Regions from separate parts of the Prochlorococcus marinus str. MIT 9313 genome, predicted to be linked through region 2. Evidence: predicted binding sites of a transcription regulator. Region 2 holds the regulator's gene; the other holds the start of a gene.

Region 1 (16,102 bases), 430 kb from region 2:
CCCTTGATCCGGTTGCGGAACACCAAGTTGCCTAACAGCGCGGCAAGCAGTGCAGGGATCAACCAGATGGCAATCAGCGTGAACCAAGGCGAATGAAACGGCTGCCAAAATCCAGGCAGTTGATCCACCCCATAAAGGCCAAAGAACTCTGGAATCCCGTTGGGTTGTTCGCTCGAGCTGTTGAGCTGAAGGTACATTGCGGCTGCGTAACCACCGAGCGCAAAGAAGATGCCCTGACCCAGGCTCAATAAGCCTGTAAAACCCCAAATCAAATCGATGCCGAGGGCCACGATTGAGAGAGAGAGAAAACGACCGAGCAGGTTGAGCCCAAATACCGACACCACTGCAGGCGCCGCCACAATCGCAGCAATGATCAAGACCCAGACAATCACCAGGGGCCAACGGCGTTGTTGAAACGCTTGCAACATCGATTTAAGCCTCCACCATGCGTCCCCTCTGGGGAAACAGACCAGCAGGTCGGAACTGCAGGAACACCACAATCAGCGCAAACACCATTACCTGGGCCATGCTCGTGGTAGCAAAAAAATCAACCACACTCGCCAAAGGCGCAGGCATCGAAGGCCAGATACTGAGCAAACGGCCAGCACCGATCAGGTCTGTTAGCACCCCAATAGCAAAGGAGGCCAACACGGTACCGAACAGATTTCCCACACCTCCAAGCACCACCACCATGAAGCAACCAACGATATAAGAAGTGCCGACGTTGGGTCCCACGGAGCCCAACAAAGACACCGCGACCCCAGCGATGCCAGCCAAACCGGAGCCGATACCAAAGGTAAGCACATCCACAGTATCGGTTGAGATTCCAAGGCAATCACTCATGGAACGATTCTGAGTCACTGCCCTGATGCGCATCCCCCACACACTGCGATTCAAAAACCAGGTGATACCGAGTACAGCGAGGATCGTGATCACAATGATCACCAAGCGTGGTACAGGGAAGGTCATGCCCGACAGTTCAATCCCCCCACGCATCCACTTAGGTGCCGTGACATCGACATTGCGAGAGGTCGCACGAGCGATACGACTGATCTGAGAGGCCAAACCACCCGCCAGTAACACCCCAGCCAGAGCCGACACAAGCCAGCTTCCAGCACGCACCAAGCGGGCCCGAGGCCCCTGCAAAAGCTTGTCAGGAAGAATGATCGGCAGACTGAAACCAAGCACTAACGCCAGCACCAAGCCAGCCGCATAAGCCAATGGAAAACTGCGCACAAACTGCTGCAGAATCAGGCTAACGCCCCATGTCGCCAACAATGTCTCCAACGGGTTGCCGTAGAGACGACGAATCACGGTGCGTTCTAGCAAGATACCAACCACACCACTAACGATGAAGGCCAGAGGAATCGCCACCAACACATAAGCGTTGTAGAAAGGCTGCAGAGCAGGCAGCTTGAAGATCAGCTGTACCACATAAGTGGTGTAGGCCCCGAGCATGATCAACTCGCCATGGGCGAGGTTAATGACACCCATCAGGCCGAAGACTATCGCCAGTCCGAGGGCAGCAACCAGCAGCACCGAGCCGATGGCCACACCATTGAAAAGACTTTCAAGAAGCAGTTGCACGGGCGAAGATCAGAGACCGGAAAAACGACGAAAGGAGGAGCCCGTTTCCGGACTCCTCCCAAACAATGCCAAAGCGGAAAAACGCCTTGGCGAGGCAATCAAAGCTTGTACTTTTCGCCTTTGTTGGCATCAGTCCAGTCGCAAGCATAGCCCTTAGAACTGGGCTCGAACTGGTTCCAAGCCTGTGGAGCCACAGGGCCATCGGTCTCTTCGAGAATCTCGAACTGACCATCTTTGGTGATCTTGCCGATACGTACGGTCTGGGACAGGTGATGGTTTGGCATCACTTTCACAGGACCCTGAGGCGCATCAAACTCAATTCCGATCAAAGCTTCACGTACCTTGTCGTCATCAAAGCTATTGGCCTTCTCGACCGCAGCTTTCCACAGATACACCATGTTGTAAGCCGACTCCTGAGGGTCAGCAACCTGACGGTCATTGCCATATTTGGCCTTGAAGTCAGATGCAAACTTCTTCGAAGCAGGCGTATCAATCGACATCATGTAATTCCAAGCCCCATAGTGTCCCTCAAGGAACTCAGGCCCGATCGTGCTGATCTCTTCTTCCGCGATGGAATAGCTCATCACGTAGTAGCCATTTTCAGGAGTAAGTCCGGCATCCTGAATCTGCTTAAAGAAAGCAACGTTCTGGTCACCATTGAGGGTGTTGATGATCACACCACCATCAGGTAATGCCTTCTTGATCTTGGCAATGATCGGCGCCACTTCAGTGTTGCCGAGGGGCAAATAATCCTCTCCAACCACTTTGCCACCTAGAGCTTTGACCTGCTCCTTAGTGATGGTATTGGAGGTGCGAGGGAAAACGTAATCAGAACCTACAAGGAAGAAGGGCTTGCCAGCAGCGGGCGACTTCTCGAACATGAACTTGGTTGCAGGCTCCGACTGCTGATTCGGAGTCGCACCTGTGTAGAAGATGTTATTGGAACACTCCTGGCCTTCGTACTGAATCGGGTAATAGAGGAATGCATTCTTCGATTCGTAAACCGGCAGCATCGCCTTACGGCTTGCGGAAGTCCAACCACCAAAGACAACAGGAACACTATCTTGATCGATCAACTTCTTGGACTTCTCAGCGAAGGTTGGCCAATCAGAAGCGCCATCTTCAACGATGTAGTCGATCTTGTATTTCTTGCCATCAACTTCAACACCACCGGCAGCGTTGATCTCTTCAATCGCCATTTTCTCTGTGTCCACAAGGGTGGACTCCGAGATGGCCATGGTGCCACTTAAGGAATGGAGGATACCAACCGTGACCGTGTCGTCGAAATCGGTATTAGCGGTTTTATCACTACCACCACCGCAAGCCGTAATGCTGACACCAACGGCGGTTGCGGCGAAGCCAGCCACAAGGCGCTTGGAGAATGAAACGTTCATTGAAACCGTAGATAGGCAGAATATGGAGCACGCCTATTCGGGCGGCCTGGGGAACGTAAAGATCAGCCAGGCATGATTCTGTAGTGAATGATACAAAGCCCTTTGCGCTGATCATTGCTAAGGGCGATTTGGTAGCTGTTGCAACAAAAAGTGCAGCACGCTCTCCAAGCCATCGCCGCTCCGCAAGTTGGTGAAACACCAAGGGCGCTCTCCCCGCATCCGCGTCGTATCGCGCTTCATCACTTCCAAATCGGCCCCGACATGGACAGCGAGATCAATCTTGTTGATCACCAATAAATCCGAGCGTGTAATCCCAGGGCCACCCTTGCGAGGGATCTTGTCGCCAGCCGCCACATCAATCACATAGATGCAAAGGTCCACCAATTCTGGACTGAAGCTGGCGGCAAGATTATCGCCACCACTCTCAACAAGCACAACATCAAGATCTGGAAAATTTCGCTCCAGATCTTCTACGGCCGCGCGATTAATCGAACAATCCTCACGAATAGCAGTATGAGGACAACCGCCTGTTTCTACTCCGCGAATACGCTCTGGCTCAAGAGCTCCAACACGCGTCAAGAACTCTGCATCTTCCTGGGTATAGATGTCGTTGGTGACAACTGCCAATTGCAACTGATCTCGTAGACGGCGACACATTGCCTCCACTAGTGCTGTCTTACCGGAACCCACCGGGCCAGCCACACCTAAACGCAGTTTGCTACTCATCAGCTCCGGAATAATCGGGAATACAGCTCAGCATGGGAGAGCTGTGCAATAGCAGAACCCACTCCTCCGCACCAAAGCTGCTTTGGATCCACATCAAGCAAGCTACGGGCCTGCATTTCAATCAGCGGCTGAAGCTGACGCTGCAACCGTTGTGCCTCAGTTGGCCCAAGCGGAACAAGACGCACGGCCGCACTGAGCTGATTAGCCACCCAGCCAAACAAGTAACCCTGCACAACCTCCAAAGGCGTTATCTCCCAAGACAAACCAGCCCAAGCCCACGCCACTGGCCAACCAAAATCCACTCCTCCATCAGGGAGAGGATAACCCAGGTCAGCTAATAACTGCAAAAGAGAGCGACCCATCTGCTGTTGCTGCGCTCTTACTTCAGCCGCATCTCGCAGTGCAATCAACCATTGAGCCCAATCGCGCACGTCAGTGCCATGGTCAACTTTGCCCTGCTCAGCACTCACCTGCCATTGGCTGAGGGAATGACGCAGCGGGCGCAAAGCAGCAGCTTCGATCATGACCTGCCCGCGACTGAGCTCCGCCTCCAACCAACTTGCCAAAGTTGCTCGATCCTGAAGCTGATCTCGCTGCACCAGCAGTTCCAAACCCTCCGAATAACTGAACGCACCCACCGGCAAAGCCGGGCTAACAAGCTGAAGCAAAGCGAGACTGCTCATTAGTGATGACGTTGTTGCTGCCCATCAATGGGCTGGTGATCATGGCTATGGACGCCTTGATAGGCCCCAGGCTCCGGATAAAATGGCTCCATCAGAGACTCCAAAGCCAAGCCACGCACCCGCAGCAGATCGGCTAAGACAGGATCATCTAGCAAACGCAGCTGCTGCGTGCGTAGCTCTAGTGCCACGTGACGATTACCCAAGTGATAAGCCGCCTCAAGCAGAGCCAGTTCTGAAGGAGCCCTAACCACCAACAGTTTCTCAGGAGCAGCGACCACCCTCACCAAAACAGGCCCTTCCGCCGCAGCCAAACTTTCTCCAGGCTGCAATGGGCCCTGCCGCGGCAATTGCAATAAGCAATAAGACGGACTGACCACAAGCCGTGCATCGCAGCCCTCGCAAACGTGTGCGTTCTTCAGCAGTGAGAGGCAATTCCATACAAGCCTCAACCCCAACAGCATCAAGCCTGCGGGTGAGCACCGGAACAGTATCGAGAGAAGGAAAATCGACCAAGCTCATGACCATAAGCCTGCCAAACGGCAACTGCTCCATCCGTGAGTATTGCTAAAGAGTTAAACCGTGCTCGATCACAGCGTGCTCCGATGACTGGCGATAGACCCTGGCACGGCCAATGTTCCTTGCAACTGATCAGCAAAACTGCGACAGACGATCTTCAATCCCAGCTCACCGTGCATCAGAGCCAATGCACGGCTCCATTCAAGATTCAGCGTGCCAATCTTGATCACGACGGCCGCTGTCAACTGCCCTTACTTCACACCGCAGGGGGTTTGGTCGGAGGAGATCAGCTCAGTGTGAATGTCAAAGCTGGAGCAGACAGCCGCGGCCTGGTCACGAGTGTGGCTGCCCAGAAGGTCTATGGCTCCGTAGGCCGCTCCAAACAACACCCCAAAGGCCGCTGGGCAAGTCAAGAGTGTCACTTCGAACTAGAAACCAATGCTGATCTGGAATGGTTACCCCAAGAGCTCGTGGTTTTTCAAGGAGGCCTCTACAAGCAACGGATGCAAGTCGAACTGCAACCAAAAGCCAGTTTTCTCTGCGCCGAAGTGGTGCGCCTAGGTCGCACAGCTGCTGGAGAAACACTGAACGAAGGCGCCTGGAGGTCAAGCCTGGAGATCTGCCGACAAACCCCGATTGGTCGTCAATGGGAACTAGTCGATCAACTCGAGCTCAACAGCGAAGTGCTGCAGAGTTTGCACGGCATGGGGACACAGCCCGTGTTCGGATCTTTTGTTTGGGCCGCACCGCATCCTCTGACTGCCGACGTGATGGAGATACTTCTGCGGAACTGTCGAACAGATCGCGCAAACCTAGAAGGGTCCATGGCTTGTGGTGGTCTCGATCAAGGCTTAGTGGCCCGATATATAGGGCCATCAAGCCAAGCCGCGCGCCAATGGTTTTCCCGCCTCTGGGCCCGCACACGCCAGCTACGGCGGCTAAGCACTCCTCAACCTCCACGAGAATGGCCCCTGCAAGAAGAGGGAACGTTCTCAAACGAAAGGTTCACAAAGGACCATCAATCGCCTTCTGCCTCGCCACACTGAAATGAAATCCTGGCTTCCATGCACCTCAGCCCCCAGGAAAAAGACAAACTCCTGATCGTCACCGCTGCCCTGCTTGCAGAACGACGCCTCAACCGCGGCCTGCGGCTCAACCACCCCGAAGCCGTGGCCTGGCTCAGCTTCCTTGTCATCGAAGGCGCTCGTGACGGCCAATCCGTCGCGGAGCTGATGGCCGAAGGCAGCACCTGGCTGCGTCGCGATCAGGTGATGGATGGTGTTCCCGAACTGATCCCGGAGGTGCAAATCGAAGCCGTCTTTAAGGACGGCACCAAATTGGTCACCCTCCACGACCCCATCCGCTAAAAAATCCCCATGCCTCCGCTAATCCCCGGTGAACTGATTCCTGAACCGGGCACGCTTGAACTCAACAGCAACCGGCCAACCCTCACCCTGCGCGTGGCCAATAGTGGCGATCGACCGATCCAAGTTGGCTCCCACTTTCACTTTTTCGAGACCAATACAGCTCTGCACTTCGATCGTGATGCTGCACGGGGGCACCGATTGGACATCCCTGCTGGAACAGCGATCCGCTTCGAACCCGGCGACGAACGTGACGTGCGCCTGGTTGCCCTTGCTGGTCACCGCAAGGTTTTTGGTTTCAACGGTCTGGTCAACGGACCCCTCGACTGAACTGCTTCTACACCTCGTCCCTTTCGCTGCATTGCTATGGCCTACCGGATCGATCGCCAGGCCTACGCCGAAACCTACGGCCCCACCACAGGTGACCGCATACGCCTAGCAGACACCGAGTTGATCCTGGAGGTGGAACGCGATTTCACCACCTACGGCGAAGAAGTCAAATTCGGTGGAGGGAAAGTGATCCGCGACGGCATGGGGCAATCCCAGCAATCCCGCGCCAATGGTGCTGTTGACACCGTGATCACCAATGCCCTGATCCTCGACTGGTGGGGGATCGTCAAAGCAGATATCGGCCTAAGAGACGGACGGATCGTTGCCATCGGCAAGGCTGGCAATCCCGACATCACTGACGGGATTGACATTGTGATCGGCCCAGGCACTGAAGCCATTGCTGGAGAGGGTCACATCGTGACCGCCGGCGCCATCGATAGCCACATCCATTTCATTTGCCCACAGCAAATCGAGACTGCCCTGGCTAGCGGCGTTACCACCATGCTCGGTGGTGGTACAGGTCCGGCAACAGGCACCAATGCCACTACCTGTACACCTGGCGCCTTTCACATCAGCCGCATGCTGCAAGCAGCCGAAGGCTTGCCGATGAATCTTGGCTTCTTTGGTAAAGGCAATGCCAGTACAGCTGAAGCTCTCGAGGAGCAAGTACTAGCCGGTGCCTGCGGCCTCAAACTCCACGAAGACTGGGGTACCACTCCAGCAGCTATTGACTGCTGTCTTTCGGTAGCCGATCGCTTTGATGTCCAGGTCTGCATCCACACAGACACGCTCAATGAAGCAGGTTTTGTAGAAGACACAATCCGAGCCATCGGCGGACGCACCATCCACACCTTCCATACCGAAGGGGCCGGTGGAGGCCATGCACCAGACATCATCCGTATCTGTGGTGAAAGCAACGTGCTGCCCAGCTCCACAAATCCAACCCGGCCTTACACCCGCAACACCCTGGAAGAGCACCTCGACATGCTCATGGTTTGCCACCACCTAGATCCAGCGATTCCTGAAGATGTGGCCTTTGCCGAATCGCGCATCCGTCGCGAAACGATCGCTGCGGAAGATATTCTCCACGACCTCGGTGCCTTCAGCATCATTGCCAGTGATTCCCAAGCGATGGGACGAGTCGGAGAGGTGATTACCAGAACATTCCAGACCGCTCACAAGATGAAAGTTCAGAGAGGCCCTCTGCCAGAAGATGCTGCCAATCCACGTGGCAGTCGTAACGACAACAACCGCATAAAGCGCTACATCGCCAAAGTAACGATCAACCCCGCCATTGCCCACGGCATTGACAACCATGTTGGCTCAGTAGAGGTAGGCAAACTGGCAGACCTGGTGCTCTGGAAGCCAGGCTTCTTCGGCGTGCGGCCAGAACTTGTCATCAAGGGCGGGTCAATCATCTGGGCGCAAATGGGCGATGCTAATGCCTCGATTCCAACACCTGGACCAGTCCATGGCAGACCAATGTTTGCAGCATTCGGCAAAGCCCTTGCCCCCAGCTGCCTCACCTTCCTGAGCCAAGCGGCCATCGAAACAGATCTTCCCAACAAGCTGGGGCTGCAACGTGCCTGCATTCCCGTTCTGAACACCCGCACGATCGGCAAAGCAGAAATGCACAACAACAATTCACTACCAAAAGTAGAGGTAGATCCACAAACTTACGAGGTGTTCGCCGACGGCGATTTACTCACATGCGACCCCGCAGAAGAACTGCCAATGGCCCAGCGATATCTCCTACTTTAAACGCTAAATTCAACATCTACCTTTAGGTTGCTAAGTAATAGATCAAGACTTGATCGGCATCACAACCTCAGCCGGCTGAGGAGCACACTCTGCAACCTGTTCATCAACTACTGCACCCACAATCACAATCGACGGCGCTGCAAACCCTTCGCTCTGCACCCTTTGAACCAACTGTTCCAAGGGAGCTTTGAGGTAGCGCTGACCTACGACAGTGCCCTGTTGAATGATTGCTGCGGACGTAGCTGGATCGAGTCCACCGGCAATCAACTCTTCGACGATATAAGCAAGGTTATGCAAACCCATATAAATCACCAGGCTGTCACTTGCGCTAGCAAGATCCTTCCAATTCACAGAAGGGCGCTGTTTGTCGATCTTCTCGTGACCTGTCACAAAGGTGACAGAACTACCACCACAACGATGGGTCAGAGGAATACCCACATAGGCCGGCGCAGCCATCCCCGCTGTAATCCCAGGGACCACCTCCACCGATACCCCATGACTCTGCAAATAGGCGGCCTCCTCACCACCCCGCCCAAACAAAAAAGGATCACCACCTTTTAGGCGTACTACACAGGAATGACTCTGAGCCAATTCAACAAGCAACTCATTTGTCTTGGACTGTGGAACCCAATGACGTTCTCGACGTTTACCAACAAAATGCCGTTCACAAGACTCGGGCACTAACTCGAGTACTTCCTTAGGCACCAGAGCATCGTGAACCAAGGCTCCGCACTGGCGAAGCAGACGATAAGCCTTCAGTGTGAGCAAATCAGGATCACCAGGGCCTGCACCCACCAAATACACAGTGCCAAAGTCCAAAGAGCTCATGGCAATGCAGCCAGCAAATCAATCAAACCCAATCGAAATAACTCAATCTCAAGTAGGGAAGTCATCACCCCACAATCGCGCAGCGTCTGCGTAATCTGGATTGGCGCCAAGGCGAGAAAAAGAGGCGTGGATGCCTCCTTCGCTGAAGCGACATCAGCATGCCAATCGTCCCAGGACAACATGGGCAACGCCAGCCGCTGCTGCAGCAAACTTAAATAGCGATGAGCAACACCCTGGCGAAGGGGATGGTGAACCAAAACAAGAGAGCCATCACGACAATCATGATGCTGCACCCACTCCTGTAACAATCGCCACCAAGAGGGCCAGGCACCCAAGAAAGGCACCAACCTGGTGTTCACACCCTGTTGCTGAAGTCGCTGACGAATCAACGGCACATCCTCTCGAACATGAGAACCAGGCAGCAGCAACAAAGGAACCAGCCAAATAGGATCTGCACTCTGCTCATGGCGATCAGTAGCCGTTAAGGCCTCTACCAGCACAGGTGTGCCACGAAGTTGCGCGACCTGCAGAGCAAAAGAACGCACACAAGAAGGAACATATCCACCAGCACGGCCATGCACGATCAAACGCAAAGCGCGCTTACAACCAACCTCCTCATGCTTTCGTAACAACGGCCACGGATCTAAGACATCCGAAACTGGTGAAGTCATTCCAGTCTTAATAGTCGACTGCAACCATGACATCCCGTCGCTATCGAACACAGTCGCAAACTCGGTTGAGGACGAGTGGTCGCCAAGGCAGACAGGGTGCAACCCGCTCAAAACGCTTTAACAGTGACTTCGAAAGGGATTTAGCTGCCATGAACCGTGTGTGGAAAATGCTCAGACAAGGCACAATCCGCTGGTTGGGAGAGATAGGCCGCCAATACTGAAATCACTTAAAATTTATACACAGCAGCCATAAAGAAAAAAACTTGTGCACCTAGATGTATCGATAAACACCAAATTTTGAATTTCACACAAATGCTCAGTTTTGTTCAATCTGATACCGCCAATACCCTCTTCCATCAGGCTTAATGACTCCATTCGCAGCCTGGCCTCACTCCTCAACACCTCTAGTTGCCAACATCAGCCGGGTTCAGAATGTACACAAAGACACCAATTCTTGAATTTCACACAAATGCTCAGTTTTGTTCAATCTGATACCGCCAATACCCTCTTCCATCAGGCTTAATGACTCCATTCGCAGCCTGGCCTCACTCCTCAACACCTCTAGTTGCCAACATCAGCCGGGTTCAGAATGTACACAAAGACACCAATTCTTGAATTTCACACAAATGCTCAGTTTTGTTCAATCTGATACCGCCAATACCCTCTTCCATCAGGCTTAATGACTCCATTCGCAACTTACCCTTGCTTCAATAATGGCAGGGCCTAAAAACCATGGCTATCGAATGCGCGAATAAAATTTAAACAACATGATCACTTCTTTTCAAGTTTAATTTCAACAAAATTTCATGGTTATTAGCTCTCCTGCGAAACAATTTCTACAAGGAAAGAAGCTCAACAAAATTGAGCAAAATAAAGCTTTTAAAGATGGCTTAGATGTTGGTGATGAACTTGAAAACTTTGCTCAGCTCGGTTGGGAACAGGTCGATAAAACAGACCTCGAACTGCGCCTGAAATGGTATGGAATGTTCTGGCGACCCAAAACCCCTGGCAAGTTCATGCTACGGCTAAGGATACCCAATGGTGTTCTCAATAGCCACCAAATAAAAGTAGTGGCCTCAATCGTGGGTCGCTACGGAGAAGACGGCAGTTGCGACATCACAACACGCCAAAACCTACAGCTTCGTGGTGTTTTACTGAGTGATCTTCCCGAAATCCTCAAACGTCTTGAAGAGGCAGGTCTCAACACAATCCAATCAGGTTTTGATAACCCACGCAATGTCACAGGAAATCCACTGGCTGGGATTGACCCTCTTGAAATTGTTGATACTCGCCCATACACAACTGAACTACAAAATTTCCTGACGAATCAAGGAAAGGGAAACCATGAATTCTCCAACCTTCCCCGCAAATGGAATACGGCAGTTGCAGGGGCCCGCGATAATTTCCTGCTCCATAACGACATCATCTTCCATCCAGTGGAACACGATGGGGTGATGGGTTTCGGCGTCTGGCTCGGAGGGATCCTCTCCTCGCAGATGAATGACTATGCGCTGCCTTTAAATGCCTGGGTTAAACCCAATGAAATCTGTCGGCTCACCGGCACTATTCTAACGTTATGGCGAGATAACGGTGAGCGCAACAATCGCCCTAAGGGCAGGTTTCGCATGTACCTCGACAGCGTGGGCATCGAAGCGTTTCGCACCATGGTGGTGGAAAAATTTGGACCGCTAACACCTGATCCCGGTTCTGTATTTGAAGACAAGCCACGCTCTTTTTACGGAATCCACCCTCAGAAACAAACAGGGCTTCACTACGCCGGCATGCATGTACCGGTTGGACGATTAAACGCAGAAGATCTTCAGGATCTTGCTAGCGCCAGTCTTAACTATGGCAGTGGTGAAATTCGTCTTACAGAAGACCAGAACATCATTTTGGTGGGGCTATCAACTACCAACCTCGACAAATTTCAAGCTGATCCACTGCTACAGCGTTTTCCACTTGAGCCCGGTTCCATTGCCGCCGGCACTGTCTCCTGCACAGGAAATACGTACTGCAGCTTCGCCCTTACAAACACCAAAGATCAGGCCATGGCAATGGCACATGAACTGGATGCAGAACTCATCCTCCCTGAGGAAATAAAAGTCCATTGGACTGGCTGTCCCAACAGCTGTGGCCAGGCCTACATGGGCGCAATCGGCCTCACAGGAACCAAAGCCCGTGCACCGAACGGGGGCCAAGGCATGGTTGAGGCCTATGACCTCAGCCTTGAAGGCAGGCAAGGGCCGGATGCCCAAATCGGAACACTGCATCGCAAAGGCATTCCTGGCAGCGAACTGAAAGACGTTCTGCGGGAATTACTGATCGAACGCTTCGGTGCTCAACCTCGTAGCCAACCGAAGCAAAACAGCGACCCTTTCTCAAACTTCATGAACTGGTTCAGCAATTTAGGCGAAAACAGCAGCCCATCCCCTTGAGCTGCGATCGCTAAACCACCGTTCTTAGATCAATCACCTATCAAGCCACACCATGCAATCGACTTCCCAAGCACGTGATCTTTTCTCTCGCTTTGTCAACTGGTTAAGCAACAGCGGTCACGACAAGCCTGCAATCAATCAAAAAGAAGGTGGCCAAGATGTCTTCTCACGCCTGATGAACCGAATCAGCGGCTGAAACCCTTAATTCCTTCCTTCAACACCCCACCCCAACGAGAACTGCCATGGATGTGAACACATCCCAAATGGACTACGTCCTGCCCAATGAACTCGTCGACGGCATGATTACTGCCGGCGGAAAAAAATCCAGTGTCAGCATTAAAAATCTGCTGGTACGTGGTTTCTATTCAGGAGCGATTCTTGGCCTAGCCACCTGCTTAGCCATCACCGTAGGAGTCCAGTCTGGAATGCCATTTCTAGGCTCCGTTCTCTTCCCCTTTGGGTTTGCCAGCATCGTGCTCTTCGGCATGGAGCTAGTCACAGGCAACTTCGCCTTATTGCCAATGGCAACCTGGGCAGGGAAAAGCACATGGCAAGCAACCTTCCGCAACTGGATATGGGTTTGGATTGGCAATTTCATCGGCTGTGCATTGGTGGCTCTATTACTCGCCACAAGCCTGACCAGCGCAGGCACAGTTGAGCCACTTGCGGCAGCCGATGGGGGCAAAGGTTGGGCCGTGATTGCCGCCAAGATCATGGCACTCAATAAGGCCAATGTCGTGGCCAAATATCAAGACCTAGGCAGCACTGGTTTCTTCCTCGCGTTCCTACGCGGCATGATTGCCAACTGGCTGGTTTGTCTTGGGGTCACGATGGCCTTGGTAAGCAAGAGCGTTCCAGGAAAGATCCTGGCCTGCTGGCTGCCGATCACAGCATTCCAAACCATGGGAATGGAGCACATCGTGGTGAACATGTTCCTGCACACCGCCGGACCCATGCTTGGTTCAGGAGTTTCTTTTGGCCAGGTAATCGTTTGGAACTTCATTCCAGTCACCCTCGGCAACATCATTGGCGGGATGGTGTTTATCGGCATGCTCTTCTACAGCACCCATCGCACCCAAATGAGCAACGTACTGCCGACGGTTCACGATGAGAAGCTGGAACGTGAACTCGCCGCCGAACTAGGCGCACGCTGATCTAGAACATTCATGAGCTTCGATGAAGCCGTTCTCTGGGAACGTCTCAATAAAGTAGGCAAGGCTCCTCTAGAACCAGACTGGCTGGGGAATGTTTACTGCCCCAGCCTTTCTGCTGATCTACGTAAAGCCTTAGCCGAAAGACTGGGCTTGCTTGGTAATGATGGCTGGGGAATATTAAAAACCCTGCTTAAGCAACATGGTAAGCAGTCTGAACTCATCCATGCAGCGGGCCTCTGCCATCAACCTGAGGCTCGAGACTGGCTCATCCAACAACTTGGTGATCAAGAAGAACTGGAGCTCGAGGTACTACAAGCAATGGCTTGCTGGGGAGCAATCGTGCCAACTTTGCTGATAAAAAGGATTTTCAGAGAACCTTCCCAAGCAATGCGCATGGCTGGTCTGGAGTTGTTGAACTTCAAGGCATACCAACTCAGCGATGACGAGCTGCTGAACCTCCTTGACGACCTCCTCAACGACATACGCGATCCAGTGGTGTTAAGCACCATTCGAATTCTGCAACGACGCGATGGTGTCGACATCAGCAACCGCATTGCCGAAGTGGCAAGAAAAGGTTCCGAAGCGACAACACGAGCAGCATTACTAGCCCTGGGCTGCATCGGCACATCCAGCAGTCAATCAAACCTGTTCAAGCTCAGCCAAAGTCTGCCGACTGATCTCCATCGAGACCTAGCCAAAAAACAACTTGCTCAGCAATACAGATCATGGCAATAAATCCATAGCCAACTGATACGCCAATATGGGTTATTGAATCAAAAAGAGGATGATGGCAATAAATGAAAACTGCAATCCAAGCAAAAGCAATCGTATCTGATGATTCATTTCATTGACACCAATCAACTACTGAAAAGCAGAACTACGGTGCCACAAAAAGCACTCTTACTGTTAGATGAATCTTCTATGCAAGATGCATGCCGAACCCTTGCAATCAAAAGCCCAATAATCAAATAAAAAATAGCATAAAACTAGTCTCAACGTTGATCAATACCCCAGCGTAAAAAACTTTGCAGATTCGAACCTTGCACTTAAAAATATAACTACGCTGAAATGCAAACAGCCTCGCTTTATCGTTGAAGTGATTCCTAAAGCCCAACAGAGCCAATTAAACCTATGCCAAGCAGACATGTCACAAGGATGTCTTAATCGCTACTCCACGCAGCTACATGACTACAGAAAGATCCAATGAGTTCCGGCAATCAATCGTGACCACATGCCCCGAATTATCCGGCCGTGAACGCTTCAAAGCCCACCTCAGGAAGGTGGGAAGTGGAGAGCAAACCAGTCGTGGCATGAGCCGTGAAGAATCGGCTGATGCCTTGCATCTCATCCTTACAGCCCAAGCCAGCCCTGCTCAAATTGGCGCCTTCCTCATCGCCCATCGCATTCGTCGACCCGAGCCCCAGGAACTCGCCGGCATGCTCGATACATACAGAGTGCTTGGACCCAAACTGAAATCAGCCAATGGCCAGAAACGACCCATTTGCTTTGGCATGCCATTCGACGGCCGCAAGCGAACAGCCCCGATTTATCCGCTCACAGCACTGGTCCTACTCAACGCTGGTCAACCCGTCGTCTTGCAAGGGGGGCAGCGTATGCCAATCAAATATGGCGTCACCACAGAAGAGTTATTCAAAGCCTTAGGGCTACAACTCCAAGGCCTATCAATAGCAAACCTAGAAGCTGGCTTTCAACAACATGGTCTGGCACTGATTTACCAGCCAGATCACTTCCCGCTAGCCGAAAGCTTGATCAGTTATCGCGACGACATCGGCAAGCGACCGCCTGTGGCCAGTTTGGAGCTGCTTTGGACAGCACATCAAGGAAAGCATTTGCTCGTCAGCGGCTTCGTGCATCCCCCCACAGAAGAGCGGGCCTGGAAAGCCCTTGCGCTAGCAGGTGAAACAAATCTCGTGACTGTGAAAGGGCTCGAAGGAAGCACAGACCTTCCCATCAGTCGAGCTTGCATCACATCCCGAGTTCAAAATGGCAAGCCAGAACGACTCATCCTCCACCCCCGTAACCATGGCTGCTTTAGCCAAGACGTTGAGTGGAGCAACCTGACGGAGTGGAGCGAGCAGGCAATGGAAGCTCTGCACAATCGCGGGCCATTAAGTCAGCCCCTCCTCTGGAATGCTGGTACCTACCTATGGTTAGCTGGCCTAGCCGACAACCTCGATGAAGGTATCGCTCATGCTGAAAAGTGTCTGCAATCAGGCTTAGCCCAAACCACGCTTGAGCAGCTCATTGCTTGGAGAGAAACCATCATTTGAAGCGAGCCTGTAGGTTTTTCGCCATGCGATAACGATCGAAACTCACACCTCCGATCTGAATCACTTCCTTAGACATTTCAATCCAGCCCCACTTCAACAGCAAAGGGTGACTACACAAACTGGCTTCCGTCACCAAGATTAGCTCTCCTTCCTGCAAGGCTTCAGCTTCTACCTGTTCAAGCAACGCAGTGGCATGGCCACAACGAGCAGACCGGCCCCGGCAATACAGCAACGCCAAACGATCAGAGGGATAACGAAGAGCGAAAGCCTCAACCTCGTCGTTCTCAAGACTCAACCAACCTCGTCCTTCAATCAGTGGCCGATCCAGAACTCCTGGTAACCAAGCCAAGGCTGCCCAAGCA
Region 2 (16,102 bases):
GTTTAGCTGGGGCCATTTCCCCAGTGCTATGTCATATGGCGGAAGACATCTGGCAGAACCTGCCCTACTCCGTAGCGGAAGACTCTGTCTTTCGTAGGGGATGGCCCACGGTCCCAGAGACCTGGCGAGACCCCTCAATGATGGCGCCAATGCACCAGCTACGTGAACTGCGCAGCGCCGTGAACCGCGTTCTAGAAGACTGCCGAAGCCAAGGAGAGCTGGGTGCGGCACTTGAAGCAGCTGTCCGTTTGGAAGCGCACAGCGAAGCGCTCCAGGAAGCACTCGACTGGCTCAGGCAGCAAGGAGATCCCGATGTGGATGGATTGCGCGACTGGTTGCTGGTATCTCACTTACAAGTAGGTGGTGAACCATGGGCAGAACTACTGGCAAGTCAGGACAACGCCTTAGCGACGATCGAGGTTGCCAGGGCTCGCGGTAGCAAATGCGAACGCTGTTGGCACTACGAAACTGATGTCGGCCAGCACACGACACATCCCACCCTTTGCGGACGCTGCGTGGGCGTGCTCGAACATCAATAAAAAAAAAAGGGGGGGGGGCTCCACGACAGCCCCCCCATCCATCACAACCATGTCACCACCAATGTCATCAGCACTGAGCCTTTGCGTCACTAGCGATATCCAGAGGCTTATCCAAGTCAATGCGGTGATGACATCAGCTCACAAGCAGCACACACGCATCCAGAACGGCAGTCATTGAACATTCTGCTTGAAAAAGCAAAACTCAAAGCATCGAAAGGGTGCCAAAAAATCATTCAATCGCGCAGTGGATTCAATGATCAAGCCTCCATCAAAAAGCTCCAGTAGCAGAATCCGGCAATGGCATAGGGTCAACGTCAGGCAAACCAGATAGAAAAGATGTCTCTTCTTTGCTCGCCTGCTCTAAAAGGCCTGCATTCGAATTTGTATTAGCTTCTGCGGAAGGTGATCCACAGATAACCGCAGCAATACAAATTGCAGCAATCAGCGTAAAGAACTTGTCGGTAATCAGCTCGGCTTTGTCGAATGTCATTGTCCTGATTTGGTTGTGAGGACAACCTGTCCTCGATGCACATAGCTTCTCTGCAAGTTCTCTGTGTTGTGTTGACGCGCCGCAAGACCTGAGGTGATTTTGCTCACAGCTCCTCTATCGCATCAAAGGCAATAGGGTCAGAATTCACCAGCAACCCGACCCTGACGGGGAAGTCGCACCAGGAGCCACTGCAGCAAGCCCACGACATAAGCCACCAAGGCCACATAACCAATAAATGCGGCGACCGCTTCGGTCCACTGTCCACCGAAAACGAAATCGAACAGTCGCTCCGCAACCCGATGCAACCCCTGCGGAGCCTCAAGCCAGACGCGACAATTAGCCCCTGCAACGTCCTTGACGCAAGCAAGACTGGTTGACGCCATAGCCGCGGCCATTAGACCGAATCCGCTCAGAGCCCAGCGCCAAATACGCACCGTTAATGGCAGAGGCCGCCAGGGGGGTAAATCGGCAAGCTCCTCATTAAGGTCTACCCAAAACCAAACTGAAGCCACCATCAACAAGGGTGCCAAAAAGGTCGTCAGATAACCAATAGGCCTTTGATCGGTCAGCAACAGCACGCTGATGGCTAGCAAACTGGCAATCTTCCAATAGATGGTCAGTAAACGCACCATCGAAGCCTCCCGACGCACCGAAGCCCAGATCAACAAAACAAATGGCAGGCCCAGTGCAAACATTGCCGCAAGGCGGTAGGTCAGCCAGACCAGAGTGCGATAGGGGAGTTCAGGCACTTAGGAGGTTCGTGAAGGCGTCATTATCAATGCTGGCCTGAGTTCCGTCAGTGTTGTTAGGGTCCAATTCATGGAGCCCTTCTCTCCGCTCAATTGGTTCAGACGCAGCTCATCCCAGGCCAGCTGCCGAACGGCATTGTCCAGCCAACCTTCCCTTGAAGCTGCGGTTAACGAGGTGGCGGCAGCCCTGGCGGGGGGCAGCTCGGCCGATCTAGCACTCGTCTTTGCCTCCACCCACTACGCCAGCGATCTACAGCGATTGCTGCCTTTATTGCAGCGTCGACTGAAAGCAACCCACTGGTTGGGGTGTGCCGGTGGAGGCGTGATTGGCACCACAGCCAAAGGGAATGCCTCAGAGCTCGAAAAAGAACCTGCTCTCAGCATCACCATGCTGCAGCTGCCAGGAGCCATTCTCAAGCCCTTCTACCTTGAAACCCAGTCATTACCAGACCTAGATGGACCAGCTCAGCACTGGCAAGAATGGGTTGGAGCTGATCCTTTCAATGCCCGCAGCATGTTGCTGCTTGTGGATCCCAGCTCACGCTCAATCAATGATCTCATTAGCGGCCTGGATTACGCCTACCCAACCACGACCAAACTCGGTGGCATTGCCGGCCCTCATAATGCCCCTCATGGCTCCCTGTTCTTTGACGACCGCGTTGTCATGGGCGCCGTTGGCTGCAGCTTTGGGGGCGACTGGAATCTGGAAGTCGTGGTCGCACAGGGTTGCAAACCGATTGGTCCTGTGTTCGCCATTGAACAGGTGCAAAAAAATATTCTTTTGGAGCTCAGTCACGAAAACCAGCGGGACAGTCCGATGGCCTGCCTACAACGCGTGTTAGATGATCTCTCAGAAGAAGAACGAGAGATGGTCCGGCATTCACTTTTTTTAGGAATAGAACGACGCGATCTGGTGTTAGCAGGAACCGGAGCACCTCAGCCTCAAGGAGCTTTTTTGGTGAGGAACCTGATCGGAGTAGATCCCAAGAATGGTGCCGTTGCCGTCGCCGAGCAAATAAGAGCTGGCCAAAACGTGCAATTTCAGCTGCGGGAAGCTGAGGCCTCACGGCAAGAATCTGAGCTACTGCTCGGTGCCGCAAGAGAGCGCAATACCAGCCCCCCTCTCTTCGGCCTATTAATGGCTTGCCTCGGGCGAGGACATGGCCTCTACGGCGTACCCAATGGTGATGTACACATCGCACGCAAACTGATGGCAGAACTACCTATCGCTGGAGTGTTCTGCAACGGTGAAATCGGCCCTGCCGGAGGCGTTGGCGCTACCCACATTCACGGTTACACGGCCTGCTGGGGTTTGCTTAGGCATGACCCCTCTTCCTCGGAACCAGCCAAATCGGTCTAAGTGTGCGCCAGCACGTCAATCCTCTCAGCCGTTTCTTCCAACTTCCAAGGCCACTGCCAAGCCCGGAAGAAATGTTTGCGCAATCCAGCCGCCCTCTCCATCTCGACATCGGTTGTGCTCGAGGTGGCTTCCTGTTAAGCCTGGCTCCACTTCAACCAGAGTGGAATCATGTGGGTGTTGAGATTCGCCACCCGCTTGTGCTTTCAGCGGAAAGGGATCGCCAAGAACTCGAACTCGACAACCTCCGCTTCTTGTTCTGCAACGTCAATGTGAGCCTTGAGGAGTGGCTTGATGCCCTGCCTAGAGATCAGCTGCAATGGGTGTCCATCCAGTTCCCAGACCCCTGGTTTAAACGTCGTCATCAGAAGCGCAGGGTGCTGCAACCCTCCCTGTTAATCGCCTTAGCAACAGCCCTGCAACCAGGCCGTGAACTCTTTATCCAGAGTGATGTGCTGTCTGTTATCGAGCCGATGGTGATGCTGATTGAACAAAGCAACTGTTTCGAGCGTCCTAAAAATGATTCCCATGCCTGGCAAAAGGCCAACCCACTGCCCGTGCCGACGGAGCGAGAACGTTATGTGCTCGATCAGGGCCTACAGGTTTACCGCAGGCTCTACCAACGCAACGACCAACAAGCTCCTGAACTGTCCAACCTCGAAGCTTTATGGCAACAGGTCGATAATCCAAGTAAAGAAGAACATAGCGACTGCTGATGCCTAAGACTGCGGCCCCACAGCCCCTTCTACTGCGCTGGCAGGGACACATTCCCTCCTCTGAGGCGATGCAAATGCGCCTGCAGTGGATTGCGGGGTTGCTGTTGATGATGCTCCTAGCAACCCTGCCCATGCTGACTCGAACCGGACTTGGACTAACAATCCTCGCGGCCGGAGCGTTATGGATCATCTGGGGCTGCGTGACACCAGCTGGCCGAATTGGAAGCATCAGTAGCTGTTTACTTGTGTTTTTCGCTATTGCATGTCTCGCCACAGGGTTCTCACCCGTTCCATTAGCAGCTGCCAAAGGATTGATCAAACTCATCAGCTACCTGGGGGTGTACGCACTGATGCGACAGCTACTAGCCACCAGTAGCGACTGGTGGGATCGCCTGGTGGCTGCCCTCCTAACCGGCGAACTGATCTCTTCTGTGATCGCAATCAGGCAGCTCTATGCCCCTGCTGAGGAAATGGCCCACTGGGCAGATCCCAATTCAGTGGCTGCAGGGACAGTGCGAATTTATGGTCCGCTTGGTAACCCCAACCTGCTAGCCGGCTATCTCATGCCCATCCTGCCGCTGGCCTTAGTAGCCCTACTGAGATGGCAAGGCTTGGGAGCAAAGCTTTACGCGATGGTCGCTCTAGGGCTTGGTATCACAGCAACCCTATTCAGCTTCAGCCGCGGTGGATGGCTAGGCATGCTTTCGGCTCTAGCTGTGATTTTGGTGCTGCTGCTGTTGCGCAGTACCAGCCACTGGCCTCTCGTCTGGCGTCGTCTGCTGCCCCTAATCGTGATTGTTTTAGGCACAGCCATGCTGGTGATAGCCGCAACCCAGATTGAGCCCATCCGCACCCGAATCACAAGCTTGATCGCAGGGCGAAGTGACAGCTCTAACAACTTCCGCATCAACGTTTGGCTATCAAGCCTTGAAATGATTCAGGCACGCCCGTGGCTGGGTATTGGCCCTGGCAACGCTGCCTTCAACAGGATCTATCCGCTCTTTCAACAGCCCAAATTCAACGCCCTAAGTGCCTACTCTGTTCCCCTGGAAATCCTTGTAGAAACCGGACTGGCTGGCCTCATGGCAAGTCTCGCTCTAGTAATTACCGGCATGCGCAAGGGCCTCGCTGGCCTCAACTCAAATCATCCGCTGGCCCTCCCCGCTCTAGCAAGCCTGGCCGCCATCGCTGGGCTTGCGGTTCATGGCATCACAGATACCATTTTTTTTCGACCTGAGGTTCAACTCGTGGGCTGGTTCTGCCTCGCCACACTGGCCCAAACACAGCCAGAACAAAAGCAACTCCAACAGACAGAGTGAACGGCCTTTTCCTTGCAGGCTTTGATGCAGGCCAAACACAAACCCGATGCCGCCTAAGCCGCTGGCATCAAAATCAATGGTTGCCGATTGCAGAGGGCCTCGGCAGCGGCGTCATTCACCTGCACGCCTCTGACGGTGAAGAACACTTTGAGAAAGCACTGCGAAGCAGCTTCAGCAAGGCTGTCGGCAATGCTGGATTGAGATCTGAAAAAGCTCTGATCTCTGCAGCGGCCGTCGGAGCAAGCGGAATAGAACATGACACCCCACTGCAAGAGCAAGCGCAGCACTTGCTCGCGCGTTGTCTAAACATCCCATCAAACCAATGCCTAGCAACTGGGGATGAACGCATTGCCCTGCATGGGGCCTTCCCCCAAGACGCAGGCATTGTGTTGATCAGTGGCACCGGCATGATCTGCATCGGGCGAAACGATCAAGGAAAAGAACAACGCTGTGGCGGCTGGGGTTGGCTACTTGATGAGGGTGGCTCAGCTCAAAACCTCGGACAAAAGGGGCTACAGCTCAGCCTGCGCATGGCCGATGGCCGTATCCCCGATCGACCTCTACGCGAGAAACTCTGGCGCGCTCTCAATTGCTCATCGGCAGCAGCTATCAAAGCCCTTGTTGTGCAGCCCAGTTTCGGTGCTGCCGGGTTTGCTCAACTCGCCCCACTCGTCGTTGCAGAAGCTCAGGTAGGCGATAAGGATGCCATCGCAATCCTTGAACAATCAGCCCACTGCATCGCCGAAGCGATCGCAGGAGTTGCCCAAAGCCTTGAGTTATCGGCTCCCAAGATCTGTGGCAACGGCGGAGCCTTTGAACATCTACAACCCTTTCGCGAGCTGATCGAGCAAGCCATTGCCAAGCGACTGCCTACTGCAAGCTGGATCAAAGGCCAGGGGGATGCTCTGGATGGTGCTCTGCAGCTTGCACTTCGCCAACTCAAACGCAACCCCGATTGAGGTGTTGCTCGGCAAGGTCGGCCAACTGTGCTGTCCAGAACTCCACGGCAGCAGAATCCGCCGCTTCAATCATCACTCTTAACAACGGCTCCGTTCCACTCGCCCTTACCAAGACTCGGCCATCTTCACCCATGGCTGCTTCTGCCGCCAAGACCGCCTCCTGCAGAGGCTCACAATGCTGCCAACCCATACGTCGTTCCAAATCAGGAACGCGCACATTGACCAACTTTTGTGGGAACGCCTGGAAACTCTGATCCAACCACTCACCAAGACTCAGCCCCCTGCCATGACAGAGAGTGGCAAGCTGCAAAGCAGTGAGCACACCATCACCACAAAGGCCATGAGCTGCTGAAAGGATATGGCCAGACTGTTCACCACCTAAAGCAGCATTGCTCTCCACCATGGCGGCATAGACATGCTGATCACCTACCGGCGTGCGTTCAAGAACCCCACCTCTTTGCTGCCAAGCCCTCTCAAATCCGAGATTCGACATCACCGTGGCCACAAGCCTTTGTTGAGGTAAAGCCTGCCGATCCTGAAGGTCTGATCCCCAGAGGTAGAGCACATGGTCACCATCGACGACGCGACCGTGTCCATCCAAAGCCAGCATCCGATCAGCATCCCCATCAAAGGCAAAGCCCATGATCGCGCCGCGCTCAATCACAGCTCGACGCAACGGCTCGAGCTGGGTAGAACCACAACCGACATTGATGCGCCTGCCATCCGGTTCACCATGCAACACAGTGAGATCAGCCCCAAGGGCCGCAAACACCTCAGCACCACAGGCTGTTGCCGCTCCCCAGCAGAGATCAAGCACAATGGGCACGCCATCCAGGCGTTGATGCAGCACTGAGGCAAGCAGGGCATCGCGATAGTGGCTAAGAAGCTCGTTGCGCTGATAAGCAGGGCCGCAACTCGTGATCGTTGGTCGACCTTTGTCACCAATGGCCTCGCCGCGAAGCCCCGCTTCGATGAGACCCTGCTTTGCTGGGCTTAATTTGGCACCATCGGCCCCAAACACCTTGATGCCATTGTCTTCAGGTGGGTTATGACTTGCTGAAACCATCAAACCGCCTGCAGCACCAAGCTTGCGAATTAATCCAGGCACAGCTGGGGTGGGACATAAGCCCAAGGTCCACACTTCCCGCCCTGCAGCGGTTAAACCAGCCGTTAATGCCGAGGCCACCATGGCCCCACTGCTACGGGAATCCATCCCGATCAACACCGGGCCTTGATCAGGCAACACCTGACCACACCAGTAGCCCACCTGCAAAATAAACGCAGGCGTCAGCAACGTTCCGACCCGACCGCGAATGCCATCTGTGCCGAAGCTGGCCTGGGCCGTCCCGAGGGGAACACCTAAGGGGTCAAGAGCAGCAAAGACCATCAGGTCTCAAAAGTGGATTGAAGGTTAAAGGGCATGCGCCTGAGACTCAAGCGAGAGGGGACATGATCGAAGACAGTCTCAACGCCAAAAGCATGGGAGCCCAGAGCCAAGTAACGGGTTCAGGCACGCTTCAAACCACAACCAAAGCCACAATCCATCAAGGCCACAACGGCATGGGCCAAAGCCAGCACAATCCCTCAACGAATCATGCCGCTTCCGCAACGGATGCACACTCAGAGCGGTGAGCCTGAGCAAGCGGCATCAATCCTTGCGAAGACTGCATCACACAACTGAACTTCATCACCACAGAATGCCAACAGTTTCTGCTCTGGCGTGATCGCGAGCCCCTTTCGCGGATTCCCTCTACTCGGAGGTACAGCCCTACTCAGCTTGGCGGCAAGCCTCGCTGGGCAAGCCCTTTTAAAACCACAGCTCAAGCGACTTACGCCAAGAATGTCGCAAACAGAGCTCTGGCAGGCCTATCGCTGGTCAATCGATCCCCAGCAACGCCGAGATGCCTCATTGCTGCTCGTGAGCAAGACAAAAGGATCAACCCTTAGGCATCAGAGGCTGTTGGCCGGCCAAGGCTGGGGGAACAGCCCCTTAGCAGCCGTTGCCCTCAAGCTGCAAGCCCAAACAGCCGAGCGTCTTGGGGAAAAATCAAAGGCCAATCATCTTTGGCAAAGCCTGCTGAAACGTTTTCCAAACACGACGACGGCTGCTGATGCGTATTACAGCCTCGGGCGCCATAACCCTGAACTGCGTCAGCAACTCCTTCAGCAACATCCTGCTCATCCAGCGGCACTAGCCAGCGCAATTGAACTGGATACCAGCAACAGTCGCCATCAAAGAGCCATTCATCTCACGCGTTGGGGGGTCTTCTGGCCAGGTGCCGCAGAAGTCCTACGCAGCGCCTGCAGCGCTCCGGCAAGGAACGGACATTCAAACCAAGAGCGACAAGAACTAGCCCTTGGTCTTGCACAACTAGGCGACGGCAGAACAGCCCTGAGCTGCCTACAAGAACAACCCCCTGATCCTGCAGCAGCCCTAGCCATTGGCCAGACACTGCTACGAGGCAATAAGGAGGAACAACTCCAGGGCGAATCTCTGCTCTTGAAGCTGGCTCAAGATGATCCAAAGGCTGCTGAAAGCCTTGAAGCGGTGAGCCTGCTCAGTGAACCTCTTCATCCGAAGGCGACTCTGCTGAAGTCCTTGCCGCCTGCCCTTGCTGATCGTTCCCCCAGCGTGGCGGCAGCCCGCGTACGCCTCGAAAATGGGATCCAAGCAGACGAGGTGTTTCAACGCTGGCCTGATAGTCCTGCTAGCTGGCAACTGCAATGGGATCTGAGCCGAGACGCTCTGCTGAAAGAGCAATGGAACAAGGCCCAATCGATTCTCGAAAGCATCCCAAGCCAAAAATTGCCGGAGCCCCTCGCCGCTAGGCAACAGTTCTGGATCGGATTCACTGCCTCCAAACAGGGTCGCAATCGAGAGGCCACCCAGATCTGGGAAAAGCTGCTCCGATCCCATCCCAATGGGTACTACACCTGGCGCGCCCAGGCACGCCTTGGTCGAGCTGATCTTCCTGCACTGCAAGGGCAACCCGTATCAATTGCGAACCCTGAGCTCCCATCCTGGACCCCACTAGGCAGTGGAGAAAAGCTTGTAGACGAACTCTGGCGACTTGGTCTCGCAATGGAGGCCTGGGAAACGTGGCGGACTCTGAGGGTTGAAGTCGATCGCGCACAACATGATCCCAACACCAGGATGGTGGAAGGGCGGCTCAGGATGGCCGTCGGCGATAACTGGACGGGGCTAAGTCAGCTCTGGCGAACAAGCCTGCGACTCGTAGGAGAGGACTGCCACACACGCCAACTGCTCCATCACAGCCAACATCCATATCGCTTTTGGCCTGAGATCAAAAAAGCGAGTCACCGCAGTGACGTCCGAGCTGAACTATTGCTGGCCATAGCAAAGCAAGAATCACGCTTCTCGCCAGGCGTGGAGTCTCCAGTAGGCGCAATAGGGCTGATGCAACTGATGCCGGAAACAGCGGCAGAACTCAGCGATAGCCCTCTGAACAAGCAAGTGCTGTCCACTCCTGAAACCAATATTGAACTTGGGGCCCGTTACCTAGCAATGCTGCTGAAGCAATGGCAAGGCAATCCATGGCTGGCAGTGGGCAGTTACAACGCAGGGCCCGCTGCAGTAGCCGACTGGCTAACCCCAGAACTGGCTGCGGACCCTGAGCTCTGGGTAGAACGAATCCCTTACCCAGAGACACGCCTGTATACAAAAAAAGTTCTCGGCAACCTCTGGAGCTATTTAGGCCTATCCAGCAAAAAGCTTTGCGAGACTGAGATGTAAAGGCATAGAGATCTGCTGGCCAATCCATATCCCGCCAAGCAAAATCAACCCCAGAGCAATCGCCATCACAACCGGTGGTGGAACCACACGAATGCGAGTGAGATCCAAGCGCGCAAGCAATATCGCAGAAGCAAGGATGAGAACATCCGCAAGCAGGCTCAGGTGCAGTAGGTACAGGCCAGCGGTGATCACCAACAACAAAACCACCAGCAAACTGATTGCACGACTGGCAGCCATCAGCAAGGAAACCTGACGCAAGATCAGATCCGGCATCGTGCAAATCACGACCAACACGACCGCCTGAAGGAGCTCAACAACCCAGAAGAGCTCAACATCAATACCGAGGCTGTCTATCTGCTCAGACTGAAGCAACGACCAATGGTTGCCCATAACGACCGCCACCCCAAAGAGCAACAGCAACGAGGGGGCACGAAAGGGCACAACGAGGAGACGCAGCATCTGCATCAGCCTCAACGAATGGTGAAAAGACGCTTCACTTCTGACCAGTTAGCCCATTGAAGCGAGCAACAACAACAAAACAGACCTGCCAAAGTGCATCGAGAATCTTGCCCATCATGACCGGAAGTTCCCCGTCTTCCACTCTCGGCCAAGGCCAAAGGTTGATCCTGCTATTCACAGCATTGGGATTAGCAGTCGTTCTTTTCCTGCTGCGGGGCGGCCTCAATGCTGAGGCACCGCTCGAACAACTGGCACGGCGCTCCCTCGACCCAGATGTCGCACTCACCAATGGTCGACCGACCGTGATCGAATTTTATGCTGATTGGTGTCAAGCCTGTCGTGAAATGGCCCCAGCCATGCTCAAAACGGAACGTGACAGGGAAGACCAGCTCGACGTTGTGCTGGTAAACGTCGACAACCCCCGCTGGCAAGACCTTGTCGATCGCTACGACGTCAACGGCATTCCCCAGCTGAACTTCTTTGATAACAAAGGCAAACTGCAGGGTCTCTCACTGGGTGCACGCACTCAAGAACAACTACAGCAATTAACTGATGCTCTGATTCAAAACCAACCACTACCAAACTTCGCCGGTGTAGGCGCTATCAGCAACCTGAATGCATCACAAGAACGAACAGAGAAGCAAAACGATTTAGAGGCTATTAGGCCAATGAGCCATGGCTAATCTAAAAGCAGTCAATAAGCAAATATCGATAACATGACGAGCCATCGCAGAAGCTCTTGAGCCATCAACTAATATAATTATATCGACTAAATAGATCAAGAAGAATATCAATATTGTCCAGCGACCAAAGCTCTAGTCGCATAAGGCTAGAACAAGGTATCGCAAGCAGCCTATCGACCATAACGCGAAAATAAATCTTACTTCAGTGAAGTAATTAAAGTGCTTTCTTATTCCTTATCAGTAGTTTTATCGCTAACAAATTCTCTCCAATAGACTAGATGAATGACCACTGCTCCCTAGCTAGCCGACCCCAGTTTCTCACTGGAAGTAACACCAATGCCACAAGAGACACTCCAGCTTGACAGCTCTCCTTCGCAGACAGTGACTGAATGCGGCAAGCCAACAGGAAAGGTCAATAAGTTAAACAGCTGAGGCGATCTTTAGACACCTTGTTGAACTTAGCTCTAAAAGCTGATTAGGCCCAATATCCCAATCTCTAAACAATCGCAGGTTTGCTTGTCTAGCTAAATTCTTCTTATATCTCGGCCTAATTTGCGAATAAGCTATTTAGGCATTTAACCAAATCAATAGAATCAATTCCCTTGGCTAGGAAATCTCTAGTTTTGTAAGGCCAGGCAAAAGCAAAATCCCTATTGCAAGATGAATAAATACTCCTGGCCACAAAAGAACACCAGTTAAATCTTGACTCACACCAATAGACGCTAACAAAAGGCCAACAGCAATATTATAATAACAAAGAGATCTTCTCGGATTTTGCATCGGCGCATGGCTGGAAACTTCCCAGCACGCCCAGCCAAGAGCAATGATTGCCAATGCAAATAATCTTGCAATACCTACCAGTTCAGTGACTAGCGTATAACCAAAAAGTAGTGAACAAAATTTAACAGGCAGAACAAGAGCAAAAATCCCACCAAGAATTTCAAAGCCCGCAGAAAACCTGAACAGCAAAGAAGTCCGTCTCATAGAATTAAGTTTCAAAAAATCTCATCTTTAACCTTGAAGCAGGCTAATACTGAACGCCAAAACTCCTACACAAGCAGCGAGAACGACAGCACTCACCCAAAAGACAAAAGAGTTGCCAAACTGTCCCCATCCACCAAGATAATCACCTGAGGTATTAACTTCCACCTCAGGAGGTGCGGATTTTGGCTGCTTGTCTGACATACGTGGGGGATGAGATCAGTAGCTTCACTCTATCAATGTCTACAAAATCAAAAAGATCTGTTGAGAGCAGACATGCATTCAACAGATCTTTTTCGTTCAAATCCTGGCGAGAGTGACGCGTTCTGGCTGATGTTGATATTTACCCTGGCGATCGCTGTAGGTGGTATCGCAGGGATCACCCTCGAAGAAAAGAAGCTGACAAATGCCTTCATTGGCATAGATACGGCAATCAGCTCCAGAACTATTGCTGAATTCAAGCGTGAGATGCCCTTCCCAACTGGCTTCGGCGGGAGTTGTATTAACGATAATACCAAGGCGGGCATAGGTACTCTTACCTAGGCAAATGACAGTGATATTTGATGGGACCTTCATCTTCTCCAGCGCCACACCGAGACCATAAGAATGAGCCGGCAGGATGAAATACTCGCCATCCTCGTCCTGATGCAAAGGGGTGGATTCGAGATTTGCAGGATTAAATCGCTTCGGATTCATCACCGTGCCTGGTACATGGCGAAAGATCAAAAACTCCTTCGCAGAGAGCCTTAGGTCATAACCAAAGGAAGAACAGCCAAAGCTGAGTACAGGCCGTTGATGCTGCTCAGGATCAAGATGTCGAATCAGTCCGGCTTGAAAGGGTTCAAGCATCCCTGCTGCGGCCTGTTCGGTGATCCAACGATCGTTTTTAAGCATTAGAAACCACGACGCAACTCAGTGACCTGATCAGCCATTGCCATCAGGATCGATGGCATGACTGAGCCAGTCAAGATGACATCCATCGAGCCGGGGCGCTGTTCCAGAGTTGATAACACATCAGCTTCATCGAGATAACCAAGAGCAATCGCCAGACCAACCTCATCCAACACCATTTGATCCAAATCACTCGCCATGATGCGATCCCGACATTCATGCCAAATGGCCTCCACGGCCTCAGGCGCGCTGGAGTCAACGGCAAGCCTTGAAGCAGGCTCAGATAGACAGCCAGGAACCGCCGGGCGCAGCCACTCAAGTCGCCCACATAGGCGCACACGCCCATCTGGGCCTTGGTCTACTCCTCCCTTGAGGAACTGAGCCACCAATACACGACTTCCCAGCCCAGCCGCTCTTAACGCCTGACTCAAGACAACAGAAAAACTGCCTCGATAGGGGGCTGTATAAACCTGAAGCTGCCCTTCAGGAGCTACCAGATGCAGCAAACGCCTATCAGCAACTACTGCCAAAGACCGACTCCCATCACTCTCCTGCGAGCGATGGTCCGTCATGCACGGATCCACGGAGCGATGACTAGGGCTCAGGCTGGCTGTCATAAAAGTCTCAATCGCCCCGACAAAACCAGCAGAAATCAAATGTAGCGGTGGAAAGCTGCTTAACAAGGCTCTTGACACTATCCATGGTGTAAAAGCACCTGTTTCTGCCAGGCTCAGTTCATCTCAACCACCAACGGCACGATGCTCACATCCCCCCAGCCACGTGCTGACGGCCGCCTTGCTGACGTGATGCGGCCCCTTCAGATCACATGGGATCCAATGGGCTTTGCCCTCAGTTCGTTAATCATCCGCACTGGTCGCACCTCAGTGCTCTGCAGTGTTTGCGTTGAAGAAGGTGTACCCCGCTGGCGCAAAGGCCAAGGCAAAGGCTGGCTCAGCGCCGAGTACCGCCTTCTGCCTGGGTCTACCCCGCAAAGACAGAACCGTGAACTGCTCAAGCTTTCCGGACGCACTCAAGAAATTCAACGCCTCATTGGCCGCAGCCTGCGCGCCGTGATCGACATGGCCGCTCTTGGGGAAACCACCCTGCGAATTGATTGTGACGTCATTCAGGCCGATGCCGGCACACGTACAGCCTCCATCACCGGCGCTTGGATTGCCTTAAAACGAGGCTGCGATCGCTTGCTGGAACAAGGGCTGCTCACGCATCAACCCGTCATCGAGCAAGTTGCTGCAGTATCCGTTGGTTTAGTGGAGAGTTATCCCCTTCTCGACCTCGACTACAGCGAAGACTCCAGGGCTGATGTGGATCTAAACGTGGTAATGGGCTCCAATGGGCACCTATTGGAGCTGCAGGGCACCGCTGAAGGGGCTCCATTCAGCCGGAATCAACTCAACGACTTGCTGAATCTGGCAGAACCCGGCCTGCAACATCTACAAGCCTTCCAACGCTCGGCATTAATGCAAGAAGACTAAAAACCGTCACCATTGCTACATGGTAGTGGAGGTCCACTCCCTAACTTCATATTTCTGCCGTTTGCTGCGCAGCCATGGCCGGCGTCATCCGCGGCTTCAGCCGTTACGCCCAGCAACCCTATGTTCAAGGGTCAGGAAGTATGGCCAACTCGCCTGCTCCACCCCAGAAAACCCTGCTGGAAGTCATCCGTGAACTGGATGGCGCCAGCAACGAAATGGTGGAGCGTTCCAAAACCATCTTCTTTCCTGGCGATCCTGCCGAAAAGGTTTATCTCATTCGACGCGGCGCGGTTCGGCTATCTCGGGTCTATGAATCTGGTGAAGAGATCACCGTGGCATTGCTGCGTGAAAACAGCCTATTTGGAGTGCTCTCTCTACTCACAGGCCATCGCTCGGACCGTTTTTATCACTCCGTAGCCTTCACCCGAGTCGAAATGATCACAGCGCCAGCCACCTCAGTTCGCCAAGCGATCGAAAACGACACCAGCGTGGGGTTACTTCTGCTGCAGGGTCTCTCAAGTCGGATCTTGCAAACCGAGACCATGATCGAGACCCTCACTCACCGCGACATGTCATCAAGGCTTGTGAGTTTCCTGCTAGTCCTCTGCCGGGATTTCGGGGTTCCAGGGGAACAAGGAATCACCATTGACCTGCGCCTCTCACATCAGTCCATCGCTGAAGCAATCGGCTCCACTCGCGTCACCATTACTCGCCTGTTGGGAGACCTGCGCAATTCAGGTCTAGTGCAAATCGATCGCAAGAAAATCACCGTTCTTGATCCGATTGCCCTTGCTAAAAAATTCAACTGATCCCCGTCCCAGTCCAGGATGGTGAAACGGGTTGACACTATTCCTGATCCCACCCGCCCATTGTCGTGACCGGCTGGCTGCTGATCCTCTCCCTACTCGTCCTCGGTGGTGTGCTCTCCACCCTTGGCGATCGACTTGGCAGCCGTGTAGGCAAAGCAAGGCTGAGCCTGTTCAATCTCAGACCGCGAAGGACAGCCGTCTTCATCACCGTTCTCACTGGCAGCCTAATTAGCGCCCTGTCCCTAGGACTGATGCTGCTGGTCAGTCGACAACTGCGAGTAGGACTTTTTGAACTGGATGACCTTCAGGCCAAACTCCAACAAAGCCGTGATGCCCTCAATTCAAGTCGGTCGGCCCAGTTCAATGCCGAGCTGGATCTCAAGCAGGCCAGGTCGGACAGCAATCAGGTTCAGAATGAACTGAAGCAAGCCAAAAAGCGAGCTACCGCCCTTCGCAACGAACTCGCACCACTACAAAAACAAAGACAACAGCTCGAGGCGGAACGAGCTCGTCTCAGTCGCGACATTTCCAAAAAAGATGCCGACATCCGCCGAACGGAAGTTGAACTAGCCAATGTTCGCAGCAGGATTAGCGCGGCTGAAAAAGAACTGAAGCAGCTCGAGACCAACCTCATTGCCTTACGTCGAGGGGATGTTGTGCTGAGCAGTGGGCAGCAACTTGCTGCAGCCACCCTGCGGCTCGATAACCCCAGCCAGGCGAAAGCCGTCATCGACCGCCTACTTCAGGAAGCAAACCTGGAGGCTTTTCGACGCGTACGTCCCGGTGAAGAAGCCAATCGACAGATCCTGCTCGTGCCACGCACCGACATCAACCGCATCGAACAGATCATCCGAAAGCCAGGCACCTGGGTGGTCTATGTGCGCTCTGCCGCAAACGTGTTGC

Evidence for each region. Region 2 encodes NtcA, which controls nitrogen genes in cyanobacteria. Its sites were predicted from a motif close to GTANCNNNNGNTAC; they were not measured.
Region 1: AKG35_RS11955 (anthranilate phosphoribosyltransferase family protein) is a predicted target of NtcA. The motif match lies at 14,607-14,620, and genes of this name have one in related genera.

What each region holds. Positions count from the first base shown of each region.
Region 1 is NC_005071.1:2,354,473-2,370,574, forward strand. It holds gene urtC (urea ABC transporter permease subunit UrtC) at 1-428, opposite strand, end outside; gene AKG35_RS11880 (ABC transporter permease subunit) at 433-1,587, opposite strand; gene urtA (urea ABC transporter substrate-binding protein) at 1,686-2,981, opposite strand; gene ureG (urease accessory protein UreG) at 3,099-3,707, opposite strand; gene AKG35_RS11895 (urease accessory protein UreF) at 3,707-4,390, opposite strand; partial or broken gene ureE (urease accessory protein UreE) at 4,390-4,942, opposite strand; gene AKG35_RS11905 (urease accessory protein UreD) at 4,993-5,952, shown strand; gene AKG35_RS11910 (urease subunit gamma) at 5,971-6,273, shown strand; gene AKG35_RS11915 (urease subunit beta) at 6,283-6,600, shown strand; gene ureC (urease subunit alpha) at 6,637-8,361, shown strand; gene cobA (uroporphyrinogen-III C-methyltransferase) at 8,404-9,189, opposite strand; gene AKG35_RS11930 (CbiX/SirB N-terminal domain-containing protein) at 9,186-9,971, opposite strand; gene AKG35_RS11935 (ferredoxin--nitrite reductase) at 10,667-12,295, shown strand; gene AKG35_RS11940 (hypothetical protein) at 12,348-12,491, shown strand; gene AKG35_RS11945 (formate/nitrite transporter family protein) at 12,559-13,449, shown strand; gene AKG35_RS11950 (hypothetical protein) at 13,462-14,184, shown strand; gene AKG35_RS11955 (anthranilate phosphoribosyltransferase family protein) at 14,634-15,740, shown strand; gene AKG35_RS11960 (GNAT family N-acetyltransferase) at 15,733-16,102, opposite strand, start outside.
Region 2 is NC_005071.1:1,925,081-1,941,182, forward strand. It holds gene ileS (isoleucine--tRNA ligase) at 1-539, shown strand, start outside; gene AKG35_RS09735 (hypothetical protein) at 808-1,029, opposite strand; gene AKG35_RS09740 (DUF3177 family protein) at 1,167-1,778, opposite strand; gene AKG35_RS09745 (FIST signal transduction protein) at 1,849-3,138, shown strand; gene trmB (tRNA (guanosine(46)-N7)-methyltransferase TrmB) at 3,141-3,851, shown strand; gene AKG35_RS09755 (IctB family putative bicarbonate transporter) at 3,851-5,170, shown strand; gene AKG35_RS09760 (N-acetylglucosamine kinase) at 5,167-6,129, shown strand; gene glmM (phosphoglucosamine mutase) at 6,110-7,516, opposite strand; gene AKG35_RS09770 (hypothetical protein) at 7,579-7,761, shown strand; gene AKG35_RS09775 (lytic transglycosylase domain-containing protein) at 7,850-9,883, shown strand; gene AKG35_RS09780 (hypothetical protein) at 9,848-10,342, opposite strand; gene AKG35_RS09785 (thioredoxin family protein) at 10,459-11,025, shown strand; gene AKG35_RS09790 (hypothetical protein) at 11,632-12,024, opposite strand; gene AKG35_RS13035 (hypothetical protein) at 12,037-12,210, opposite strand; gene dcd (dCTP deaminase) at 12,307-12,900, opposite strand; gene AKG35_RS09800 (cob(I)yrinic acid a,c-diamide adenosyltransferase) at 12,900-13,514, opposite strand; gene rph (ribonuclease PH) at 13,656-14,390, shown strand; gene ntcA (global nitrogen regulator NtcA) at 14,465-15,199, shown strand; gene AKG35_RS09815 (DUF3084 domain-containing protein) at 15,265-16,102, shown strand, end outside.